DNA from 4 places in the Pseudogulbenkiania sp. FW507-F1 genome. Region 2 is predicted to be linked to each of the others. Evidence: predicted binding sites of a transcription regulator. Region 2 holds the regulator's gene; each other region holds the start of a gene.

Region 1 (5,711 bases), on a different contig from region 2:
GCCGATTCCAGCGACGGGAAACGGCGTTTCGACGCGGTGCGCGCCGGCAGTGTCTGTTCCACGGTCTTGCTCTCTGTGCCGCTCACGACACGGGCTTCATGCTTGATGGCTTGCATGGTGGTTCTCCCCTATTCCGTGGCTCAGGCGCGAATCTTGAACGAAGCGGCGTAGCCTTTCGGGTCCTTGCCGTCCCACACCACGCCGTCGATCAGCTTGGCCGAGCGCATATCGGAACGCGGCAGCGCGACCTTGGCGAGCGCAGCGGCTTCCTTGTAGAGCGCGATCTGGTTGATCTGTCGCGCCACGCCCAGGTAGTCCGGATCGGCCTTCAGCAAGCCCCAGCGCTTGTGCTGGGTGAGGAACCACATGCCGTCGGAGAGATACGGGAAGTTGACCCTGCCCTCGTCGAAGAACTTCATCAGGTGGGGGTCTTGCCACTTCTTGCCCAGGCCGTCTTCGTAGGAACCAAGGAAGCGCCCCTCGATGACCGGCTCCGGCGCGTTGACGTAGGCCTTGTCGGAAATCAGTTTGGCCACGCTGGCGCGATTCTTGACATCGTCGATGTAGCGCGAGGCTTCCAGCAGCGCCGCGGTCAGCGCGCGCGCGGTGTTCGGGTTCTTTTTCACCCAGTCGCCGGTGCTGCCCAGCACCTTTTCCGGGTGGCCGGCCCAGATCTGCTGGGTGGTGGCCACGGTGAAGCCGACATTGTCGGCGATGGCGCGGGCGTTCCACGGCTCGCCGACGCAGTAGCCGTCCATATTGTCGACGCGCATGTTGGCCACCATCTGCGGCGGCGGCACCACGATGGTCTTGACGTCGCTCATCGGGTTGACGCCCTGCGCGGCCAGCCAGTAGTAGAGCCACATGGCGTGGGTGCCGGTGGGGAAGGTCTGGGCAAAGGTGTATTCGCGCGGCTCGGCCTTGATCAGCTTGGCGAGCGCCGGGCCGGAGGTCACGCCCTTGGCCTTGAGCTGGTTGGAGAGCGTGATGCCCTGGCCGTTCTGGTTCAGCGTCATCAGCACCGCCATGTCCTTCTTCGGACCGCCGATGCCCAGGTGCACGCCGTACACCAGGCCGTACAGCACGTGGGCGGCGTCCAGCTCGCCGTTGACCAGCTTGTCGCGCACCGCGGCCCAGCTCGCCTCCTTGGACGGCACGATGGTGATGCCGTACTTCTTGTCGAAGCCCATCTTGGAGGCCACGATCACCGAGGCACAGTCGGTAAGGGGAATGAAGCCGACTCTGACTTCGGTTTTTTCCGGCTTGTCGCTGCCGGCAGCCCAGGCGCTGCTGGCGATGCCGGCCGGCAAGGCGGCCAGCAAGGTGGTGGACCCCATGGTGGTCAGTGCTCCCTTGAGAAAAGTGCGTCGCTCCGGCGCCGCGGGCGAACTGCTGTCGATCGATGTGCGCGTGTCTTCCATTTCCTTCTCCCTCATTGCAGAAAAAAACAGCCGGAAACAAAAAGCGCCTGTCGTCCCGCTCCGCGTCGGAGAGGGTGCGACAGGCGCCGTTGCCTGTCCGGATGGAGCCGCCGCCGTTGGTGGCCTACCCGGTCACCACGCCATACGCAACTACCATGCCAGACAACAATCGTCTGTTTTTAAAGGAATATTTTTTATGACCTACGCTTTTGTGCACTGCACACGTGCGTTCTGCACCACCGCACGCTCAGCCTTTGAGCCAGTTCGCCAGCTCCACCACCTCGCGCGCCACGTCGCCGATCTTCTTTTGCGACTTCATCGCCCGCTCGCGCAACTGGCGGTAGGCCTCGTCCTCGCCGATGCCCTTCATCTGCATCAGCAAGCCCTTGGCCTTCTCCACCACCTGGCGGTCGGCCAGGCGCTGGCGCATGCCGTCCAGCTCCTCACGCCGCTCCTTGTCGAGCGAATAACGCTCTATCGCCACCTCCAACAGCGGCTGGATGCGCTCGGGCACCACATCGCCCACCACGTAGGCGGCCACCCCGGCCGCGAGCGCGGCGCGGATGGTGTCGCGGCGGGCGTCGTCGGTAAACATCACCACCGGCCGCTCGCTGTGCGCGCTGCTGACGCAGACGTGCTCCAGCATGTCCCGCGATGGGGCATCGGAGTCGATCAGCACGATGTCGGGGCGGATGCTGTCGATCATTTCACCCAGCCGCAGCGACACCTCCACTTCCGCAATCACGCGCACGCCGGCCTGCGTCAGCGCCTCCTTGAGCGCAGCCGCCTTGCCCGATCCATCGTTCACCAGCATTACCGTCAGCACTGTCATCTCCCTATTGCACAGAAAAGGTGAAGCAAGCACCATGCCGGGTCGATGCTCTTTCCATGCAAACTACCTGTCCACGATCTGCGTGCAACCTGTCTCGGGCCCCCAAAAGGCAAACGGCTCGATACGGCGGAGACCCAACGCAGCGTGGGCTTACTTTAAGGTTGGCCGAAGACCATGATTACTGCAACGCGCTGCCCGTGGTGCGGCGATGACCCGCTCTACGTGGCCTACCACGACCTGGAATGGGGCGTGCCGGTGCACGACGACCGCAAGTTGTTCGAAATGCTGGTGCTGGAAGGCGCCCAGGCCGGGCTGTCGTGGATCACCATCCTCAGGAAACGCGAAGGCTACCGCGCCGCGTTCCACGGCTTCGACCCGGCACGCGTCGCGACCATGGACGAGGCCGACGTCGAGCGCCTGCTGCAGAACCCGGCCATCGTGCGCAACCGGCTGAAGATCCACAGCGCCATCCGCAACGCCCGCGTGTTTCTCGAGCTGCAGCGTCTTCACGGCAGCTTCGCCGCCTGGCTATGGGCCCAGGTCGACGGCCAACCGGTAATCAATCGCTGGAGCAGCCTGTCCGAATGCCCCGCCTCCACGCCCCTGTCCGACGCCATCAGCAAACAGCTGAAGAAGGCCGGCATGAACTTCGTCGGCAGCACGGTGATCTACGCCTTCCTGCAGGCCACCGGCGTGGTCAACGACCACCTGATCGGCTGTCACCGTCACCCGCAACGACAAGGCTGAGCCGCGCTCGCCCGCTAGCGCCTCACGCAACAAAAAGCCGGTGCCGGGAACCCCGGACACCGGCTGCGCGCCTTGCTGACACAAGCGATTCGATGCGGCTTTTTTAGCTCTTAATCGTCGTAGCGATGGTGATGGTGGCGGTGCCCGCGCTTCCAGCCGCGCTCTTCGACATAACGATGCTCTACGATGGTGCGACGCGGTTCGGGCCGGGTTGCGACACCGGTACCGATGGCGGCACCGGCCGCCGCGCCGATCATCGCGCCATCCCGCCCACCCAATGCCGAACCGACCGCCGCGCCGGCACCACCGCCCAGCGCGCCGCCGAGCACGGCGTTGCTGTCCATGGCGTAGGCCGAGCCGGTCAGCAACAGGCTGCCGGCCAGCAGGGCGACCATCCAACGGTTCTTGTTCATGGCTGTGTTCCTTAAGGCTAGTGCAGTAATCATCAACGGCGGCATCATAACCAAGATCGCCACCCGGCGCTGTCAAGAAGTACTAACAATTGTTAAGCCTGATGCTTACGCCGCCGCCCCGGCCGAAGATCTCTCGCCTGACATCCTGGCGTACGGAGTCATCGTCAGGCCAGCCCTTCCAGTTTGATGTCGCAACACAGCACCCGCTGCCCCTGCGCCAACGGCACCGTCAGCGACAGCGTCACGCACAGCCGGGAGTTGGCGACCGACAGGTAGGGGCTGCTGACTTGCAGCTGGCCGGGGTGGGCCAGGGCACGGTAGTGGTAGGGTTTGCGCGCCCAGTTGGCGCCCTGCGCCTCCTCCAGCGGGGCGAAGCGCGAGGACGCCGGTTCGTGGTCGGCACGCAGCACGCTGGCGCCGATCTGCACCCCGTCCGCGCCGATCAGGTAACAGCGGTCCACTTGCGGCATCGCCAGCAGCTCGGCGCAGGCCGACGCCAGACCCTGCTCGGTCCACAGCCGCTGCGCCGCGCGCTGGAAGGCGCTGGCGTAGACCTGCAATTCCCGGCGCTGGCGCGCAGAGGCCTGCGCCGCGGCGTGCCGGGCGGACAGCGCAGCGATGCCGCCGTCGCCATGGCGCAGCGGCTGCGGCGCCGGCCGCGCGAAGTGAAAGCCCTGCACCAGGTCGGCATCGCTGTCCAGCGCGATGGCCGCCTGCTCCTCGTTCTCGACCCCCTCGATCAGCGCCAGGCTGCCCGCCTCGTGGATCAGCGCCACCGTGGCCGGCAGCACGCGCCGAGCCCGCGGCGAATGCTCGGCGGCGGCGATCAGCTTGCGGTCGAGCTTGACGATGTCGGGCGCGGCACGCCAGATGCGCTCGATGTTGGAGGCGTCGGCACCAAAGTCGTCCAGCGCCACCAGGCAGCCCATACGGCGGTAATTGGTCACCGCCTCGCTCAACAACGACTGGTCGGCAATGGTGCCCTCGAGGATTTCCACCACCACGCGCCGGGCGGGAAAACCGCTGTGCGCCAGCAGCTCGGCGAAGAACGGCTCGGACTGGCCAGCCCGCACGACGACCTGGGTCGACACGTTGAGGAACAGCCAGGTCTGAGCGTCGTCCAGCCCCCCGGCGTCACGGTAGTTGGCGAGGTGCAGGGCACGGCACAGCCGGTCGAGAAAGACCCGCTCCTCGTCACCTTGCGCGCTGGCCAGCGCCTGCAGCGGCCCCACCGGGCTGCCGTCGGACTGCCGCGCCCGCAGCAGCGCCTCGTGGCCGACGATGCGGCTGTGCGCCAGGCTGTAGATCGGCTGGAAGTGGCTATCCAGGGACAGCTCACGGAAGCGGCCGATGGCGCGGCCGGATTCGGGGAGGATGGAGCGCGTGATGTCGCCCAGCGGCAGGCACAGGCCGGACGACGACAGCGGCAAAGCGGAGAGTGATTGCATAGTGGCAAAAAAAGGCGTCCCCGGGCCGGTCTGCCCCGGGGACGCCGTTGTCCCTTTCAAGTGCGGACCGCCGTTGGTCCGCCTGCCGCTCATTTAGCAATCGCTGTGCCAGCGTCCCGCTCCGCCATGCCGTCAAAATGACTGGATAGCGCCCGCCACTCGCCCGGCATTGGCGCATATTGCACTGCAACAGTGCACTGCCCGCCCCGCCCGAACCAGGAAGCAAAAGACCCCCGGTCCTGACGACGTGTCTTGAAACACGTCACCGAACCGGGGGTCCACGTCACCCGCCTTCAGGCGGGCGGTCGCGTGCTCACCCGAACACGATCTGGCCGTTTTGCGCGTCCACCAGCACCGTCGCCTTGGGCTCGTACTTGCCGGCCAGGATGGCCTTGGCCAAGGGGTTCTCGATGTCGGACTGGATCGCCCGTTTCAGCGGCCGCGCGCCGTACACCGGGTCGAAGCCGGCCTCGGCGATGGCGTCGAGCGCCGCATCGGTGACCTGCAGCGACAGCTCCAGCTTGGCCAGGCGCCGCTCCAGCGACTTGAGCTGGATACGGGCGATGGAGCGGATCTGCGCGCTGCCCAGGGCGTGGAACACCACCACCTCGTCGATGCGGTTGATGAACTCGGGGCGGAAGTAGCCCTTCACCTCGGCCATCACCGCCAGCTTGATCACCTGGTAGTCGTCGCTGCCCATAGCCTGGATGTGCTGGCTGCCGATGTTCGAGGTCATCACCACCACGGTGTTCTTGAAGTCCACGGTGCGTCCCTGGCCGTCGGTCAGGCGGCCGTCGTCCAGCACCTGCAGCAGGATGTTGAACACCTCGGGGTGCGCCTTCTCCACTTC
Region 2 (5,711 bases):
CATGACGCCGATGATGTCCTGCGTCTCCGACTGGATGTTGAGGCGGTCGAGCGCCTGCATCGCCTGGTCGTTGGCCTTGACCAGGTGGATGATCAGCTTGAGCACCTTCTTCGGCCGCACCGCGGTTTCGCCGAAGATGGTGCGGATGTTCAGGATGCCCAGGCCGCGTACTTCGAGGAAGTCGCGCAACAGCGGCGGGCAGCGCCCTTCCAGGGTTTCCGGCCCGATGCGGTAGAGTTCCACGGCGTCGTCGGCCACCAGGCCGTGACCGCGCGAAATCAGTTCCAGCGCCAGTTCGCTCTTGCCCATGGCCGAATCGCCCATGATCAGCACGCCGATTTCCAGCACGTCGAGGAACACTCCGTGCAGCACGGTCGAGACCGCCAGCGCGCGCGCCAGATAGATGCGCAGCACATCCATCAGGTAGGGGCTCTCCAGCGGCGTGGTCATCAGCGGCACGTTGTGGGTGTGGCAGTAGTCGCGCAGCAGCTTGGGCACCGGCTGGCCGTTGGCCACCATCACCACCGACATGCTTTTGTGGAACAGCTGGTCGAGCGCGGTCTTGGCGGCCGACTGTTCCAGGCGGTCGAGGTACTCGACTTCGGCCAGGCCCAGCACCTGCACCCGGTTGGGGTGGATGAAGTTGAGGTGGCCCACCAGCGCCAGCAGCGGACGCTGCTCGTCGTTGCCGATCAGGTTGTCGGCTCCGCCGGTCCCGGCAACCCAGCTCAGGTTCAGTTTGTGCTGGTTGTCGTGGTAGAGCTTGCGAACGCTTATGCTAGGCATTGGGAGACCATTCGGTCAGCAGGGTGTAGAGCTCGTCGGCATTCTGGGCGGCGAGCAGTTTTTCGCGCAGCGGCCGGCTGGAGAAAAGTTGGGCCAGTTCCGACAGCACCTGCAGGTGCAGGTCGGTGGCCTGTTCCGGCACCAGCAGCACGAACAGGATCTGTACCGGCTTGCCGTCCGGGGCGTCGAAGGGAATCGCCGATTTGAGGCGGATCAGTACGCCGGCCGCCTCTTTCAGACCACGGGCGCGGCCGTGCGGAATGGCCACACCTTGCCCGAGCCCGGTGGAACCGAGCTTCTCGCGGGCGAACAGGCACTCGAACACTTCACTGCGCGCGATGCCGCGGGTGTTCTCGATCAGGAGGCCTACCTGCTCGAAGACGCGCTTCTTGCTGGCCACGTCGAGGTCGAGCAGGACGTTGTCCCGAGTTAGGATTTTGCCGATCAGGCTCATAGGGGTCTGTTGAGAGCTGCCAAAAACCCGACGATTCTAGTTGCTTTGGTGTGACAGAGAAAGGACTGTGCAAAGCAAAGCGGGAACCTGATGGTTCCCGCTTTATCAATCAAGGGCTTAGAGTGTGGCTTCTGGTGCCGGGGCCGGTGTCGGAATGGCCCGGTGTTCGCTCAGCTTTTCCTTGTGCTTGAGAACCTGTCGATCCAGCTTGTCCATCAGGAGGTCGATGGCGGCGTACATGTCCGACTCGGTGGCTTCGACGTGGATGTCTTTGCCGGAGAGATGGACGTTGACCTCGGCCTTCTGGACCAGCTTGTCCACGGACAGGGTCACCGCCACGTCGATCACGTGGTCGACATGACGGGTAATGCGTTCGAGCTTGCTTTCGATGTAATCACGCAGCGGTTGGGTAACGTCGAGGTGGAGACCGGTTACTTTGAGGTTCATACCTTACTCCTTCTTGTGTTGGCTGCCCGGCGGATGCTGCCGGGCATGCTGATGATTCAATCCAAGGTCAGAGGACCTTGCGCAGATTGACCGGTGGAATCTGCATGGCTTCACGATACTTCGCTACGGTGCGTCTTGCAACCTGTATGCCCTGTTTCGCGAGCTCGTCGGCCAGGGCGCTGTCGGAGAGGGGTTTGGCGCGGTTTTCGGCGTCGATCATCTGGCGGATGTGCGCCTTGATGGCGGTGGCCGAGCACTCGCCGCCGCTGTCCGTTTCCAGTGCGCTGCCGAAGAAATACTTCAGCTCGAACAAGCCGCGCGGGCACAGCAGGTATTTCTGCGTCGTCACACGGGAGACCGTGGATTCGTGCAGTTCCAGCTCATCCGCAATGTCGCGCAGGATGAGTGGACGCATGGCTACTTCACCGTGTTCAAAGAACGCTTGCTGTCTTTCGACTATAGATTCCGCCACTTTCAGGATAGTGTCAAATCGTTGCTGAATATTCTTCACCAGCCATTTTGCCTCCTGTAGACGCGAGCTCATTTCACCGCCGCCGCCGCGGTTTTCGCTGAGCATCTGGGCGTACATCTGGTTGACGCGCAGGCGCGGCACGGCGGCGTTGTTGAGCTCGGCGCGCCAGCGCCCCTTGACGCGGCGCACGGCGATATCCGGGATGATGTAGCGGGTGTCGTCGACGCCGAAACCGGAGGCCGGGCGCGGGTTGAGGCGGGCGATCAGGGCCTGGGCCTGCTTCAGTTCGGCGTCGCTGACGTCGAAGAGACGCTTGAGCCGGGTGTAGTCGCGATTGCCGAGCAGGGTCAGGTGCTCGCGGACGATGGCATGCGCCAGGGCCTTGCCCAGGGTGCTGTCGGGCAACTGGGCCAGCTGCAGCGCCAGCGATTCGGACAGCGAGCGGGCGCCGACCCCCTGCGGTTCGAACTGCTGCAGCAGTTTCAAACCGAACGCCAGTTCGTCTTCCTCGATGCCCAGTTCCAGCGGCAGCGAGGCGGCCAGTTCCTGCAGGTCGATCGTGAGGTAGCCGTCTTCGTCCAGTTCCTCGATCAAGAGCTGCACGATGGCGCAGTCGCGCTCGGGCAGGGCGATTTCGCCCAGCTGCGCCAGCAGGTGTTCGCGCAGCGTGACCGGGCGCGGCACGTTAGCCATCGGGTCGTAATCGTCGCCGTCTTCACCGCGCCGGCTGCCGCTGCCCCAGTCGGTGAGTTCGCCGCTGCTGTTGTCCTCGCGTTCCGGTTCCTGGCGTTCGGGCTCGGCCTCGCCGCCAGCGGTCTCGGCCGGGGCGCTGTCGGCGACGGGCTCGTCGCCCCGTTCCAGCAGCGGGTTGTCCTGCAGGAAGCGCTCGACTTCGGTTTGCAGGTCGACGGTGGACAGTTGCAGCAGCCGGATCGACTGCTGCAGTTGCGGGGTCAGCGTGAGCTGCTGCGAGACCTTGAGCTGTAGCGACTGCTTCATGGCGGTTACAGGTGGAAATGTTCGCCCAGGTAGACCTGGCGAACTTTTTCATTGTCGACGAGGGCCTGCGGTTTGCCGGAGGCCAGCACGGCGCCGTCGCTGATGATGTAGGCGCGGTCGCAGATGCGCAGCGTTTCGCGCACGTTGTGGTCGGTGATCAGTACGCCGATGCCGCGCTCCTTGAGGAAGGAGATGATCTTCTGGATGTCGATCACGGCGATCGGGTCGACCCCGGCGAAAGGTTCGTCGAGCAGGATGAAGCGCGGGCGGGTGGCCAGCACGCGGGCGATCTCGACGCGGCGGCGCTCGCCGCCGGACAGGGCCAGCGCGTTGCTTTCCCGGAGGTGGGCGATGTTGAGGTCGTCCAGCAGCAGCGTCAGTTCCTGTTCCAGCTCCTCGCCCTTGAGGCCGGCGATCTCGAGGATGGCGCGGACGTTTTCGTCCACGGTCATCTTGCGGAAGATCGATGCTTCCTGCGGCAGGTAGCCCAGCCCGAGGCGGGCGCGCTGATGCATCGGGAAGTGGGTGATGTCCTGCTGGTCGAGCTGGATGCGGCCGTCGTCGGCGCTGACCAGGCCGACGATCATGTAGAAGCTGGTGGTCTTGCCGGCGCCGTTGGGCCCCAGGAGGCCGATCACCTCGCCGCTTTCAATGTTGAGCGAGACGTCCTTGACCACGGTGCGCTTCTTGAAGCGCTTCTTCAGCCCGGTGACGTTCAGTACGCTGGCGTTCATGGCTGCTGTCCGGTGGTTTGCGGTTGCAGGATGACGGTGATGCGGCCCTTGTTGGGACCGGTGGCGGCGCCGCCCTTGACCTGGTAGGTCTGGCTCTGGGTGTTGTAGGTGATGACGTCGCCGATCACCAGGTCTTCGCCGCGCTTGACGCGGGCGTTGCCGGTGAGCACGGCGGTGTTGGTGATGCCGGTGTAGTCGAGGCGGCTGGCCTGGCCTTCGATGTATTCGTCCTTGCCGTCCATTTTCTGGCGGAAGGTGACCACCTTGCCGGTGGCCTGCACCGTCTGGTTGCCCTTGTCGTCGCGGGTGACGACGACGCGGTCGGCGTTGACGCGCAGCGTGCCCTGCGTCACCACGACGTTGCCTTCCCACACGGTGTGGCCTTTGAGCTGGTCGAGGGTGCCGCTGTTGGCGTTGATTTCGATTGGTTTGCTCTGGTCGGCTTTTTCCGCCAGAGCGGCCGTGGCGCTGCACAGTCCGGCCAGCACGGCCAGCGTCAGGGTGAATTTATTTCGCATAGACGACCCTTGCATTCGAGAGCAGTTTCAGCAGGCCGGCGCGCTGGTCGTAGGTGAAGCCGACCGAACGGGCTACCGACGTGCCGTAATGGATGGTGACCGGGGCCGCGGAGCGGGCCAGACGCTTGTCGAGGTCGACGTACATCACCGAGGTGTCGACGCGGGTTTCCGGGCGCTGCGCGTCGGCCGGCTTGAACAGCGTCACCTGGCGGTCGAAGAAGGCCTGGCGGGTCTTGTTGTTGTAACGACCGGTCTGGCCGCGCACGTCGTACTGCAGCACGCCGGCGGCGAAGACCTGCAGCGTGGGGGCGTCGAAGAACAGGTCGTCTTTGCCCGGGTACTGCCACATGCGCTGGGCGCTGAGCTGGTCTTGTACCTTGCCGGTGGTGTCGTAGCGCAGGGCGGTGAAGTGCTCGGCGACGAATTCGGGCTTGTTCGGGTCGAGCGCGCGCGTCTCCGGCGTCCAGCGCGAGATCTGGTCGAGCCAGAACGTCAAGAGGCCGGTCAGGGCCAGGAGGACGATGGGAAATAGCCGCTGGGCGCGCAGGATCATGCCAGGTACCTGTTCATCACCTCATCGAAGCTGCCCTGGGCCTGCATGATGAGCTCGGAGAGTTCGCGCACAGCGCCCTGGCCGCCGCCGAAGCCGGTGACGTAGTGGGCGTTCTGGCGCACCAGGCTGGGGGCGTCGGGCACCGCCACAGCGAGACCAACGCGGCGCATCACCGGCAGGTCGACCACATCGTCGCCGATGTAGGCGCAGGCGTCGGCGTCGACGCCGGCCTGGGTGAGCAGGGTCTGAAACGCGCCGACCTTGTTCTCGACGCCCTGGAAGTAGTAGTCGATGCCCAGCCCGCGCGCGCGGTGCTCGACGCAGCGCGCGGCGCGGCCGGTGATGATGGCGAGCTTGACACCGGTGCTCTGCAGCATCTTCAGGCCGTGGCCGTCGAGGGTGTTGAAGGCCTTGATTTCTTCGCCGTCCGGGGTGAAGAAGATGCGGCCGTCGGTGAGGACGCCGTCGACGTCCATGATCAGGAGTTGCACCTTGCGGGCGAGTTCGTGAATCGTTTGCATGCGTGTCCTTATACGATCCGGGCCTGGAGCAGGTCGTGCATGTTGAGCGCACCGACCAGGTGGCCGGCGTCGTCGACGACCAGCAGGCCGTTGACCTTGTGGGTTTCCATCAGCTTGACCGCTTCCGAGGCCAGCCGTTCGGCGCTGATGGTGCGCGGCTGGCGGAACATCACGTCGTCGATGGCGAGGCCGGAGAGGTCGAGGGTCTTGTCCAGGGTGCGGCGCAG
Region 3 (5,711 bases), on a different contig from region 2:
CATGGCGGGCGGCATCGGTGGTTTCCTGCTGGCGGCGGGCCTCGGCTTCGTCAAGCAATCCACCGGCAACTACCAGATCGGCCTGTGGCTGTTCGCCAGCCTGGGCCTGGTGGCCTGGTTCGGCCTGCACAGCGTCAAGCTGCGCTGGCGCACCACCTGGGGTGCGGCCAGCGTGACCTCGGCCCGGGTATAGTTCGAACAGGAGGACCCGCGCGCCAGCTGTTCCGGGTAGGGACGGCCGGTGCGCGCTGAGCGGATCTCTCGCCGGCCCAGAGTGGCCCGCGAGAGATTCGCACACTGACCACCCTCATCCGCCGACGCCATCGCCGAGGCGGATGGGAACAAGGATTCGACCATGTCGCTCGCCCTGACCGTCGGTCACGCCACCGATGCCGGCCCCAAGCCGCGCAACGAGGATGCGCTGGCCTGCGTGACGCCGGAGGCCGGCCTCTTGACCAGCAAGGGGGCGCTGTTCGTGCTGGCCGACGGCGTGTCGAGCTGCGCCGACGGCAAGCTCGCCGCCCAGTCCAGCGTGCGCGCGGTGGCGGCGGACTACTACGCCACGCCGGAAACCTGGGAGGTCGGCACCGCGCTCGATCGCCTGCTGACCGCGCACAACCGCTGGCTGCGCTCGCAGGGCAAGACGCTGGTGGCGACGTTGACCGCACTGGTGCTGCGCGGCCGGCGCTTCACCGTGGCGCACGTCGGCGACAGCCGGCTCTACCGCCTCACCGGCGGCCGGCTGTTCTGCCTCACCACCGACCACGTCTGGGACGAGCCCTCGATGCGCCACGTGCTCAAGCGCGCCATGGGGCTCGACGAGCACGTCATGGCCGACTTCCTCGACGGCGACGTGGCCGAGGGCGACGTGTTCCTGCTGGTCAGCGATGGGGTGTGGGGGCCGCTGCCCGACAAGCGCCTGGACGAAGTGCTGCGGCTGCACGTCGATCCGCAGCGCGCGGCCCAGGTGCTGGTGGAGGAGGCCATCGCCGCCGGCTCCGGCGACAACCTGTCGGCCATCGTGCTGCGCGTCGACGGCCTGCCTTCGGCCAACCTCGGCGACGAGCTGGCGCGCGGGGCCTTCCAGTCGCTGCCGCCGCGGCTCAAGCCGGGGCAGGAGTTCGACTGCCTCACCGTGGAGGCGGTGTTGAACGACGCCCCGTCCGGGCTCGCCTACCGCGTGCTCGACAGCGCGGGCAAGCGCTGGGTGATGAAGACGCTGCCGCCGACCTTGGCCGGCGACAGCCAGGCCGAGCAGGCGCTGCTGGTCGAGGAGTGGCTGCAGAAACGCCTGACCGCGCATTACTTCGCCGAGGTTAAACCGCTGCCGGCACGCCAGCACCTCTACTACCTGCTGCGCTGGTACGCCGGCGAAAACCTGGCCGAACGGCGCCAGCGCGAGGGCGGCAGCATCGGTCCGAGCGAGGTGGTGAAAATCGGCCTGCGCCTGACGCGCGCACTGGCGGCGCTGCACCGGCTCAATATCGTGCACCGCGACGTCAAGCCGGAAAACGTCCATATCGATCACGACGACAAGCTGCGCCTGCTGGACCTGGGCGTGGCGTACTGCCCCGGGCTCACCGTCGACCGCGACGGTGCGGTGCCGGGCACGCCGAGCTACATGGCGCCGGAGCTGTTCGAGGGCGCTTCGGCCAACGTGCGCACCGATCTCTACGCCGCTGGCGTGACGCTGTACTGGCTGCTGACCGGCCACTACCCTTACGGCGAGGTGGAACCGTTCCAGCACCCGCGTTTCGGCACCCCGGAACTGCCGACGCGCTACCGCCCGGATCTGCCGCTGTGGCTGGAAAACGTGCTGCTGAAGGCGGTCGAGCGCGACCCGGCACGCCGTTTCGAAACCGCGGAAGAGCTGCAGCTCGCGCTGGAGAAGGGCGACGCGCAGCCGGTTTCCGTGCGCCGTCGCGTGCCGTGGGCCGAGCGCGCGCCGCTCAAGCTGTGGCGCGCCATCGCCCTGGTGTCGCTGCTGCTCAACCTGGTGCTGGTGTACCTGCTGCTGGTGTGGTGAGCGGCGGGGCTCAGGCTGCCGTCGCTACGGGCATGTCCAACTCGCGGCAGAACAATTCCGCCAGTTGCCGCGTCAGCGGGTCGCCGTCGCCGTTTTGCCGGTAGACGCCGACCGGCATGCCGGGCAGCGGCGGCAGGCTGCCGTCGTTGATGCAGCGGCTGTGGTCGGGCGGCGTGTCCGCCAGCATCGCCGCCACCCCCAGGCCGGCTTCCACCGCCGCCTGGATGGCGGGCAGGCTGGCGCTTTCGAACACGATATGCCATGGCTGTCCGGCCCGGTTCAGCGTCGCCAGCGTCTGTTCGCGCCACGAGCAGGGGGCACTGAAAATCACCAGCGGCAAGGAGGAGGACGACGGCGGCACCTTGCCGCGCGCGGCGAACCACGCCAGTGGGCACAGGAACTGGGCATCCGGCTTCGGCAGCAGGGCGCTGTCGGCCAGTGGCGAACTCACCATGACGTCGAGTTCGCCGGCGTTCATCGCGGCGAACAACTCCGCCTTCAGCCCTACCGTCACCGACAGGCGCAGTCCCGGATGCACGCTGGCGAAATCCGCCAGCACGCGCGGCAGCCGGGTGCCGGTGAAATCCTCCATGATGCCGATGCGGCGGTGCTGCACGCTGGCGGGCCGGCCGCCCAGCCCCGGCACCAACTGGTCGGTCAGCGTCAGCAGGCGCTCGGCGTAGGGCAGCAGCGCCTCGCCGGCCCCGGTCAGCCGGATGCCGCGTGGCGAACGCTCCAGCAGGGGCTGGCCGAGCTGCTGCTCCAGTTTGCGGATCTGCAGGCTGACGGCGGGCTGGGTGCGCTGCAGCATGGTGGCGGCGCGGTTGATGCTGCCATGGCGGACCACGCTGACGAAAGCGCGCAGCAAGGCGGTATCCAGGTCCATAGTCATAAACATTCCTTATAACAGGCATAGTAAACGACAGTCTACCTATACCTGATACGGGCCGATAGCATGGAGGCATCCACTTTATAGGGAGTCCATCATGTATCTGTCTGCCTTGTTGCTGGCGGTCGCCGGCTCGGTGATCTACCACTTGTCGCTCAAGCACGTACCGCAAGCGGTGAATCCGTTCCTGACCCTGGCCGTGAGCTACGGCCTGGCCATGTTGCTGTGCCTCGTCGGCATGCTGTTCAGCCCCGGCAGCCGCAGCCTGCTGGCGGTGAATTGGAGCAGCAGCGGCGTCGCGCTCGGCATCCTCGGTATCGAGCTGGGTTTTCTGCTGGCCTACCGCGCCGGCTGGCAGATGGGCGTGGCCTCGCTCAGCGCCAACGTGATCAGCACCCTGGTGCTGCTGCCGCTGGGCTTCTTGCTGTTTCGTGAGCAACCCTCGCTACTGCGCCTGGGCGGGGCCATGGTAAGCCTGGCCGGCTTGTGGTTGATGCTGCAGAAATAGCGGGCGTGACGCACCGTGCACGCTCTTGGTGCGTTGGTGCACTGCAACGTACTGGTCGCAACCGGGCAATGGCCTGGAACCCCCGCCAAAGGGGCATCCTGAAGCTGGCACGGTGCTTGCTAGTAATGCAGCAGACAACAATGCCCGGTTTGCCAATGGCGGTGAAGCGGGTAAGGACAAAGAGGTCCGTTCAACATGGGGGAATCCATGGGAACGGACTTTTTTTATTTGGTCTCGCTGCGGCAAGGGTGAATGCGGCGTAGCCACGATGCTAAGGAGATCCCGATGAACAAACCGAAACTCGTCATGGTAGGCAACGGCATGGCCGGCGTACGCACGCTGGAAGAGCTGCTCAAGCTCATGCCCGACTTCTACGACATCACCGTCTTCGGCGCCGAGCCGCACCCCAACTACAACCGCATCCTGCTGTCGCCGGTGCTGTCGGGAGAACAGACGCTGAAGGAGATCATGCTCAACGAGGTGGAGTGGTACGCCGAAAACGGCATCACCCTGCACATGGGCAAGGAAGTCACCGAGATCGACCGCGTCAAGCGCGTGGTGCGCACCTCCGACGGCACCGAAGCTCCTTATGACCGCCTGCTGCTCGCCACCGGCTCCAACCCCTTCATCCTGCCTGTGCCGGGCAAGGACCTCGACGGCGTGGTGACCTTCCGCGATATCCGTGACGTCAACCTGATGATCGAGGCCAGCCAGAAATACAAGAAAGCCGTGGTGATCGGTGGCGGCCTGCTGGGCCTGGAAGCCGCCAACGGGCTGATGGCGCGCGGCATGGAGGTGAGCGTGGTGCATCTCGGCGAATGGCTGCTCGACCGCCAGCTCGACCGTACCGCCGCCAAGCTGTTGCAGCAGAGCCTGGAAGACCGCGGCATCGCCTTCCACCTGCAGAAGCAGACCGCCGCGCTGCTGGACAACGGCACCGGCCGCGTCGCCGGCCTGCGCTTCGCCGATGGCGAAGAAATCCCGGGCGACCTGGTGGTGATGGCCGTCGGCATCCGCCCGAACGCCGAGTTGGCCGAAAAATCCGGTCTCTACTGCAACCGCGGCGTGGTGGTGAACGACACCATGCAGACCTACGACCCGCGCGTCTATGCCGTCGGCGAGTGCGTCAGCCACCGCGGCGTGGCCTACGGCCTGGTCGCCCCGCTGTTCGACATGGCCAAGGTCGCCGCCAACCACCTGGCGCACTACGGCATCGGTCGTTACGTGCCGGCCGCCACCTCGACCAAGCTCAAGGTCACCGGCATCGACCTGTTCTCCGCCGGCGACTTCATGGGCGACGACGGCACCGAAGCCATCACCCTGTCCGACCCGATGGGCGGCCTCTACAAGAAGCTGGTGCTGAAGGACAACAAACTGGTTGGCGCCTGCCTGTACGGCGACACCGCCGACGGCGCCTGGTACTTCCGCCTGATCCGCGAAGGCAAGTCGGTGGCCGAGATGCGCGACGTGCTGATGCTGGGCGAAGGCGGGCAGGGCGACGTCGGCCACGCCGGCCAGAGCAAGGTGGTGGGCATGCCGGACGACGCCGAAGTGTGCGGCTGCAACGGCGTGTGCAAGGGCACCATCGTCAAGGCGATCCAGGAAAAGGGCCTGTTCACCGTCGACGAGATCAAGAAGCACACCAAGGCCGCCAGCTCCTGCGGTTCGTGCACCGGCCTGGTCGAGCAGATCCTGATCAACTGCGTCGGCGGCGCCGCCGACGTCAAGCCCAAGTCCGAGAAGCCGGTGTGCGGCTGTACCGAACACACCCATGGCGGCGTGCGCAAGGTCATCCGCGAACAGCACCTGACCAGCCTGCGCCAGGTGATGGATTTCCTCGAATGGCGCACCCCGGATGGCTGCGCCACCTGCCGCCCGGCGATCAACTACTACCTGATCGCCACCTGGCCGGGCGAAGCCAAGGACGATCCGCAGTCGCGCTTCATCAACGAGCGCGTGCACGCCAACATCCAGAAGGACGGCACCTACTCGGTGATCCCGCGCATGTGGGGCGGCGTCACCAACGCCTCCGAGCTGCGCCGCATTGCCGACGTCGCCGACAAGTACGCCATCCCGATGGTGAAAGTGACCGGCGGCCAGCGTATCGACCTGTTGGGCGTGAAGAAGGAAGACCTGCCCAAGGTCTGGGCCGACCTCGACATGCCGTCCGGCCACGCCTACGGCAAGAGCCTGCGCACCGTGAAGACCTGCGTCGGCTCCGAGTTCTGCCGCTTCGGCACGCAGGATTCCACCCAGATGGGCATCGACCTGGAAAAGGACCTCACCGG
Region 4 (5,711 bases), on a different contig from region 2:
CACCACCGTGCCATCCGGACCGATCACCACGCTGGAGCCGGTCGGGACGGTGATCGGCCCGCCATCGCCGAGGATGGGCAAGCCGCTGCGGGTGCGCAGCATGCCGTTGGGATCTGCGACGAAGCCGCCGTCGCGGCTATAGGCTTCGCGGCCATCGGCTGTCTGCACCGTGAAGAAACCCGGGGTGCCCAGGGCGAAGTCGGTGTCGTTGCCGGTCTGCTGCAGGCTGCCCTGTGACAGGTCATGGCCGATGGTGTTGTCGACCACGTAGGTGCGGGTCGGCGCACCGTCGCCCACCACCGGCAAGGCGCGGAACGAGACCTGGTCGGCCTTGTAGCCGTTAGTGTGCACGTTGGCCAGGTTCTGCGAGGTGGTGGCCTGCTGCGTCATCACGTGTTTGGCGCCGGTCATCGCCAGGTAGATCATGCGGTCCATGGTGCCGTTATCCCGTTAATGCTCAGCGCAGGTTGATCAGGGTCTGCAGGATGGTGTCTTCGGTCTTGATCGACTGGGCGTTGGCTTGATAGAAGCGTTGCGCCACGATCATGTCCACCAGTTCGGAGTTCAGATCGACGTTCGACTGTTCCAGCGCCTGGGATTGGATTTCGCCCAGATCGGCGGACATCGGCGCACCGACCTTGGCGCCGCCGGTGGAACTGGCCACATCCTTCCACAGGTTGCCACCCATCGACTGCAAGCCCTGCACGTTGGTGAAGTTGGCCAAGGCCACCTGGCCGATGGCTACGGTCTTGCCGTTGGAATAGGTGGCCTCGATGATGCCCTGGTTGTTGATGTTGGTGCTGGTCAGGGTGCCGGGCGCATTGCCGTCGGCCGACAGCGAGTTGACCCCGAACGAGGAGTTGAACTGGGTCGACTTGCTGAGATCGACCGTGGCAATGGTCATCGGCGTCGTGCTGCCGTTAGGCGTGGTCGCCGTGTACTGAATGTTGCTGAGTACGCCACCGCTGGTCAAAACGCCGTTGGTATCGAAGCTCAGCGTCTGCGGCCCGGCGGGCGAGGTGACTGCCGTGCCATCGACATAGAGGTTGACGGTCCAGTCGGTGCCGGTCGCGGTGGGCGTGCCCTTGACGAAGTAGAAGCTGAGGTCGTGGGTATTGCCCAGGCTGTCGTAGACCTTGACCGAGGTGGCGGAATTGTAAGTACTGGTATCCGTCGGGTTCACCGTCGGCGTCGGGCTGATGACCGTCGCACTGGAGTTCAGATTGACGCCCAGATCGACGTTGCTGGTCGCGGTCGGCGAAATCAGGCTGGTCTGGAATTGCAGGTCGACCGGGGTGGCGGTGTACTGGATCACGCCGTTCTGGGCGGCATAACCTTGCAGCTTGTAGCCGTCGCCGTTGACCAGATAGCCGTTGGCGTCGACCTGGAAGGCGCCGTTGCGGCTGTAGGCATCCTGGCTGGACGCCGCACTGGGCGACTTCAGGACGAAGAAGCCTTTGCCGGAAATGGCCAGGTCCAGGTTGTTGCCGGTGGAGTTGATGTTGCCCTGGTCGAACAACTGGCTGACCTCCGCCGTGCGTACGCCGATGCCGGCCTGGGCGTTGGAGACACCGTAGAGGCTGGAGCCGTACATGTCGGCGAACTCGGAGCGTGAACGCTTGAAGCCGTTGGTGCTGGCGTTGGCCACGTTGTTGCCGACCACTTCCAGTTGCTTGGACGCTGCAGCCAGGCCACTCAAACCCTGTTGGAAACCCATTTCTTACTCTCCCGGTACGCTTTCAGTACTGCAGCATCAAGACACTTGAACGATATTGGCGATGGCCACGCGGCCACCTTGCGGCGTCACGATGTAGGGGCTGCCCTTGTCCCACACCACGGCGTCGACGTGCTGGTTGGAGAGCGGCTCGGCCGTCACCGACGTGGTCTTGCCGTTGCTCTCGTTGGTGGCGGCGACGCTGAAGGTGTACACCCCGGCGGCGGCGGCGTTGCCGTCCTTGTCGGTGCCGTCCCAGTTGAAGGTGGTCAGGCCGCTGTCGACATTGTTCATGGTGAAGGTATCGATCACCTCGCCGTTCGCGTTCTTCACGGTGATCGCCAGGTTCTGCGCCGAGCCGTCGAGAATCACGCCGCCCTGCGCCGTGCCGCCTTGCGCCAGGGTGAGGGTATTGCCGTCGATCATCGCGCTCTTGCCGACCAGCGAGGCCGCCAGCAGCGACTGGGTGCCGTACTGGCTCTGCAGCAGCGAGTTGATCGATTTGCTGAGGTTCTCGAGGCCGGTCACCTGGCTGATCTGCGCCATCTGCGAGGTGATCTCATTGTTTTCCATCGGATTCAGCGGATCCTGCGACTTGAGCTGGGTGGTCAAGAGCGTCAGGAAGCGGTTCTGGATACCTTCCGCCGAGGACGCCGAGACAGAGGACGACGAGGTGCTGTTGCCGGTGTTCAAAACGGTGTAGGGGTTATTGGTCGTGGACGTCACGGTCATGTCTCAGCCCTCCAGGCTTATTGCCCCAGCTGCAGGGTCTTCTGCAGCAGGTTCTTGGCGGTATTCATCAGTTCGACGTTGGTCTGGTAGGACCGCGCGGCGGAAATCATGTCGGCCATCTCCTCCACCGGGTTGACGTTGGGCAGGTTGACGTAGCCGCGCTGGTCGGCCAGCGGATTGCCCGGGTCGTACTTGAGGCGCGGCGGGGTGGTGTCTTCCACCACCGAAGTCACGCGCACGCCGGCCACCTGCGGCTGAGTGGCCGACACCGGGATGGCGGTGAACACCACGTGCCGCCCCTGGTAGGGCTGGCCGGTCGAACTGGTGGCGCTCTCGGCGTTGGCGATGTTGCTCGCGACCACGTTGAGGCGCATCGACTGCGCGGTCAGCGCCGAACCGGCAATGGTGAAGACGTTGCTCAGCGACATGCTTACTGACCTCCCTTGATGGCTTCGTTCAGGCTGGAGATGCGACGATTGAGAAAGGTCAGCGTGGACTGGTATTGCATGGCGTTGTCGGTGAAGGCCGCACGCTCGACGTCCATGTCCACGGTGTTGCCGTCCAGGCTGCGCTGCACCGCGCTGCGGTACTTGAGCTCGGGAGCGCCGGCTCCGCCCGCGCCAGACGACGAGGCGATATGCGCCGGGTCGGTGACGTTCAGGGCCAGACGCGATTGCGTGCCCTGCGCCGACTGCAGCGCCGACGCGAAATCGAGATCCACCGCCTTGTAGTTCGGCGTATCGGCGTTGGCGATGTTGCTGGCGATCACCTCGGCGCGCTTGGCGCGCAGATTGAGCGCCTGCTGCTGGAAATCGAAATAGTGGGCAATCTTGTCGAGCATGACCTTCTCCTGGATGACACCCCAAAAGCATTTTTCATGCCAACACGATCACTAGGGGCAAGGGCTTGAAAAGACGGGAATTCGCCCGAAGGACGACGGAGCGGCAAGCTGGACAGGACGGCAAAGCGGCAACTATTGCCGCCCTAGCGGCAGCGATGAAAAACGCCACCCTTAAGGTGGCGCCGTGACACGCTGCCAACGTTGGCCGAAGCCCGCTGGCTCAGGCGGGTTCGCGCAGCTCGAAATCGTGGGTGATGTCGGCGGTTTTGCCCAGCATGATCGAGGCCGAGCAGTATTTTTCGGCGGACAGCTTGATGGCGCGCTCGACGGCGTCGGGCTTCAGCTCGCGGCCGACCACGACGAAGTGGAAATGGATGCGGGTGAACACCTTGGGGTCGGTGTCGGCGCGGTCGGCGTCGATATCGACCCAGCAGTCGTGCACGTCCTGGCGCGACTTTTTCAGGATGCCCAGCACGTCGTAGCTGGTGCAGCCGGCGGTGCCGAGCAGCAGCAGTTCCATCGGGCGCGGGCCGAGGTTGCGGCCGCCGCCTTCGGGCGCGCCGTCCATCACCACGGCGTGACCGCTGCCGGTCTCCCCCATGAAACACACCCCGTCGATCCATCTCAGTTTGGCCTGCATTGTTGTCCTCCTGGTCAATCAAGCCTGCAAGACTACCATTGCCGATTTGGGCTCACAAAGATTCGCCGGTAAAATGAAAAGATTTTCCCGCTGGGAACCTGCTCGCGACCTGTCGCGACCGGGCCTCGGCGGGGGCGAAGCGCAGCGTAGAAACCGGCATCTACACGCAGTACGTGAGGATTTCCGATCGCTGAGCGAATCTCTGCGGGCACATCTTCAGGTGTGCCCGCAGAGATTCGCACGCAATGCACATGAGCCCCGATCAGGGGCGTGGCAAGATCATGAACAGGTTTGAAAACATTGACCATGCTGGTACTGGGTATTGAATCGTCCTGCGACGAAACCGGGGTCGCACTGTACGACACGGAACAGGGCCTGTTGGCCCATCAGCTGCACACGCAGATGGCGATGCACGCCGAATACGGCGGTGTGGTGCCGGAGCTGGCGAGCCGCGATCACATCCGACGCGCCATCCCGCTCACCGAGGCCTGCCTGGCCGAGGCCGGCAAGCAGCTCGCCGACCTGGACGCCGTGGCCTACACCCAAGGGCCGGGCCTGGGCGGTGCGCTGCTGGTCGGCGCCAGCATCGCCAACGCGCTGGCCTTCGGGCTCGGCATCCCGGTGGTCGGCGTGCACCACCTCGAGGGCCACCTGCTCTCGCCGCTCTTGGCCGAGCCGAAGCCGGCCTTCCCTTTCGTCGCCCTGCTGGTCTCCGGCGGCCACACCCAGTTGATGGCGGTGCGCGGCGTCGGCGATTACGACGTGCTGGGCGAGACGCTCGACGATGCCGCCGGCGAAGCCTTCGACAAGACGGCCAAGCTGCTCGGCCTCGATTACCCCGGCGGCCCGACGCTCTCCAGGTTGGCCGAAAGCGGCGATCCGGCGCGCTTCTCGCTGCCGCGCCCGATGCTGAAGTCGGACGATCTCGACATGAGCTTTTCCGGCCTGAAGACCGCGGTGCTGACGCTGGTGCGGCACCAGGAGGCCGAGCATGGCTTGATCGACCCGCAAACCCGCAACGACATCTGCCGCGCCTTCCAGGACGCCATCGTCGACGTGCTGGTCGGCAAGTCGCTCAAGGCGCTGAAGCAGGCCAACATGGCACGGCTGGTGGTGGCGGGCGGCGTCGGCGCCAACAAGCAGCTGCGCGCCGCGCTCGACGCGCTGGCCGCCAAGGGCCGCTTCGAGGTGTTCTACCCGCCCCTGGCGCTGTGCACCGACAACGGCGCGATGATCGCCTACGCCGGCGCCATGCGCCTGAAGTACGCCCAGCCGGCCGGCGGCTACAGCGTCAAGCCGAGGTGGGATTTGGGCAGCCTGCCCGCCGCCTAGAGCCTATCCCATTAGGTGGCTACGCCTGCGCATCTTGAGCGCCGGCAGTGCTCGGAATCCTCATGTACTCCGTGTACATTCCGGTTCCTGTGCGCTGGCGGCACTCAGCCTGCTTTGGCTCGCTCACCTACTGAAATAGTCTCCACGACGATGATTTGAACCGCGCCGTCAGCGGCGCAGGAAACCCCATGATCCAACTGCAAAACCTCAGCCTGCGCCGCGGGCTGAAAGAGCTGCTCAACAACGCCAGCCTCACCCTCAACCCCGGCTACAAGGTCGGCGTGGTCGGGGCCAACGGCGCCGGCAAGTCCAGCCTGTTCGCCCTCTTGATGGGCCAGTTGCACGCCGACAGCGGCGACGCCTCGGTGCCGGCGCACTGGACCATCGCCCACGTGGCGCAGGAAACGCCAGCACTGGAGTGCTCCGCGCTCGACTACGTGCTCGACGGCGAC

Evidence for each region. Region 2 encodes sigma-54, which starts transcription at its own class of promoters, with help from an activator protein. Its sites were predicted from a motif close to CTGGCACGCTTCATGCTT; they were not measured.
Region 1: the regulator sigma-54 is predicted to act here: its motif matches at 2,277-2,294, upstream of AC3WG5_RS16510 (ANTAR domain-containing response regulator).
Region 3: the regulator sigma-54 is predicted to act here: its motif matches at 3,528-3,545, upstream of nirB (nitrite reductase large subunit NirB).
Region 4: the regulator sigma-54 is predicted to act here: its motif matches at 3,313-3,330, upstream of flgB (flagellar basal body rod protein FlgB).

Annotation. Positions count from the first base shown of each region.
Region 1 is NZ_JBYSWM010000032.1:15,046-20,756, forward strand. It holds gene ntrB (nitrate ABC transporter permease) at 1-116, opposite strand, end outside; gene AC3WG5_RS16505 (CmpA/NrtA family ABC transporter substrate-binding protein) at 141-1,421, opposite strand; gene AC3WG5_RS16510 (ANTAR domain-containing response regulator) at 1,669-2,253, opposite strand; gene AC3WG5_RS16515 (DNA-3-methyladenine glycosylase I) at 2,428-3,000, shown strand; gene AC3WG5_RS16520 (YMGG-like glycine zipper-containing protein) at 3,111-3,413, opposite strand; gene AC3WG5_RS16525 (sensor domain-containing phosphodiesterase) at 3,578-4,861, opposite strand; gene clpB (ATP-dependent chaperone ClpB) at 5,175-5,711, opposite strand, start outside.
Region 2 is NZ_JBYSWM010000020.1:7,265-12,975, reverse strand. It holds gene hprK (HPr(Ser) kinase/phosphatase) at 1-786, opposite strand, end outside; gene ptsN (PTS IIA-like nitrogen regulatory protein PtsN) at 779-1,240, opposite strand; gene hpf (ribosome hibernation-promoting factor, HPF/YfiA family) at 1,358-1,687, opposite strand; gene AC3WG5_RS13455 (RNA polymerase factor sigma-54) at 1,755-3,158, opposite strand; gene lptB (LPS export ABC transporter ATP-binding protein) at 3,164-3,892, opposite strand; gene lptA (lipopolysaccharide transport periplasmic protein LptA) at 3,889-4,410, opposite strand; gene lptC (LPS export ABC transporter periplasmic protein LptC) at 4,400-4,963, opposite strand; gene kdsC (3-deoxy-manno-octulosonate-8-phosphatase KdsC) at 4,960-5,484, opposite strand; gene AC3WG5_RS13430 (KpsF/GutQ family sugar-phosphate isomerase) at 5,493-5,711, opposite strand, start outside.
Region 3 is NZ_JBYSWM010000032.1:6,199-11,909, reverse strand. It holds gene AC3WG5_RS16490 (nitrate/nitrite transporter) at 1-193, shown strand, start outside; gene AC3WG5_RS16485 (bifunctional protein-serine/threonine kinase/phosphatase) at 356-2,026, shown strand; gene AC3WG5_RS16480 (LysR family transcriptional regulator) at 2,037-2,918, opposite strand; gene AC3WG5_RS16475 (EamA family transporter) at 3,013-3,423, shown strand; gene nirB (nitrite reductase large subunit NirB) at 3,709-5,711, shown strand, end outside.
Region 4 is NZ_JBYSWM010000019.1:11,953-17,663, forward strand. It holds gene flgF (flagellar basal-body rod protein FlgF) at 1-435, opposite strand, end outside; gene flgE (flagellar hook protein FlgE) at 458-1,717, opposite strand; gene AC3WG5_RS13040 (flagellar hook assembly protein FlgD) at 1,754-2,446, opposite strand; gene flgC (flagellar basal body rod protein FlgC) at 2,464-2,874, opposite strand; gene flgB (flagellar basal body rod protein FlgB) at 2,877-3,287, opposite strand; gene AC3WG5_RS13055 (OsmC family protein) at 3,508-3,927, opposite strand; gene tsaD (tRNA (adenosine(37)-N6)-threonylcarbamoyltransferase complex transferase subunit TsaD) at 4,234-5,259, shown strand; gene AC3WG5_RS13065 (ATP-binding cassette domain-containing protein) at 5,448-5,711, shown strand, end outside.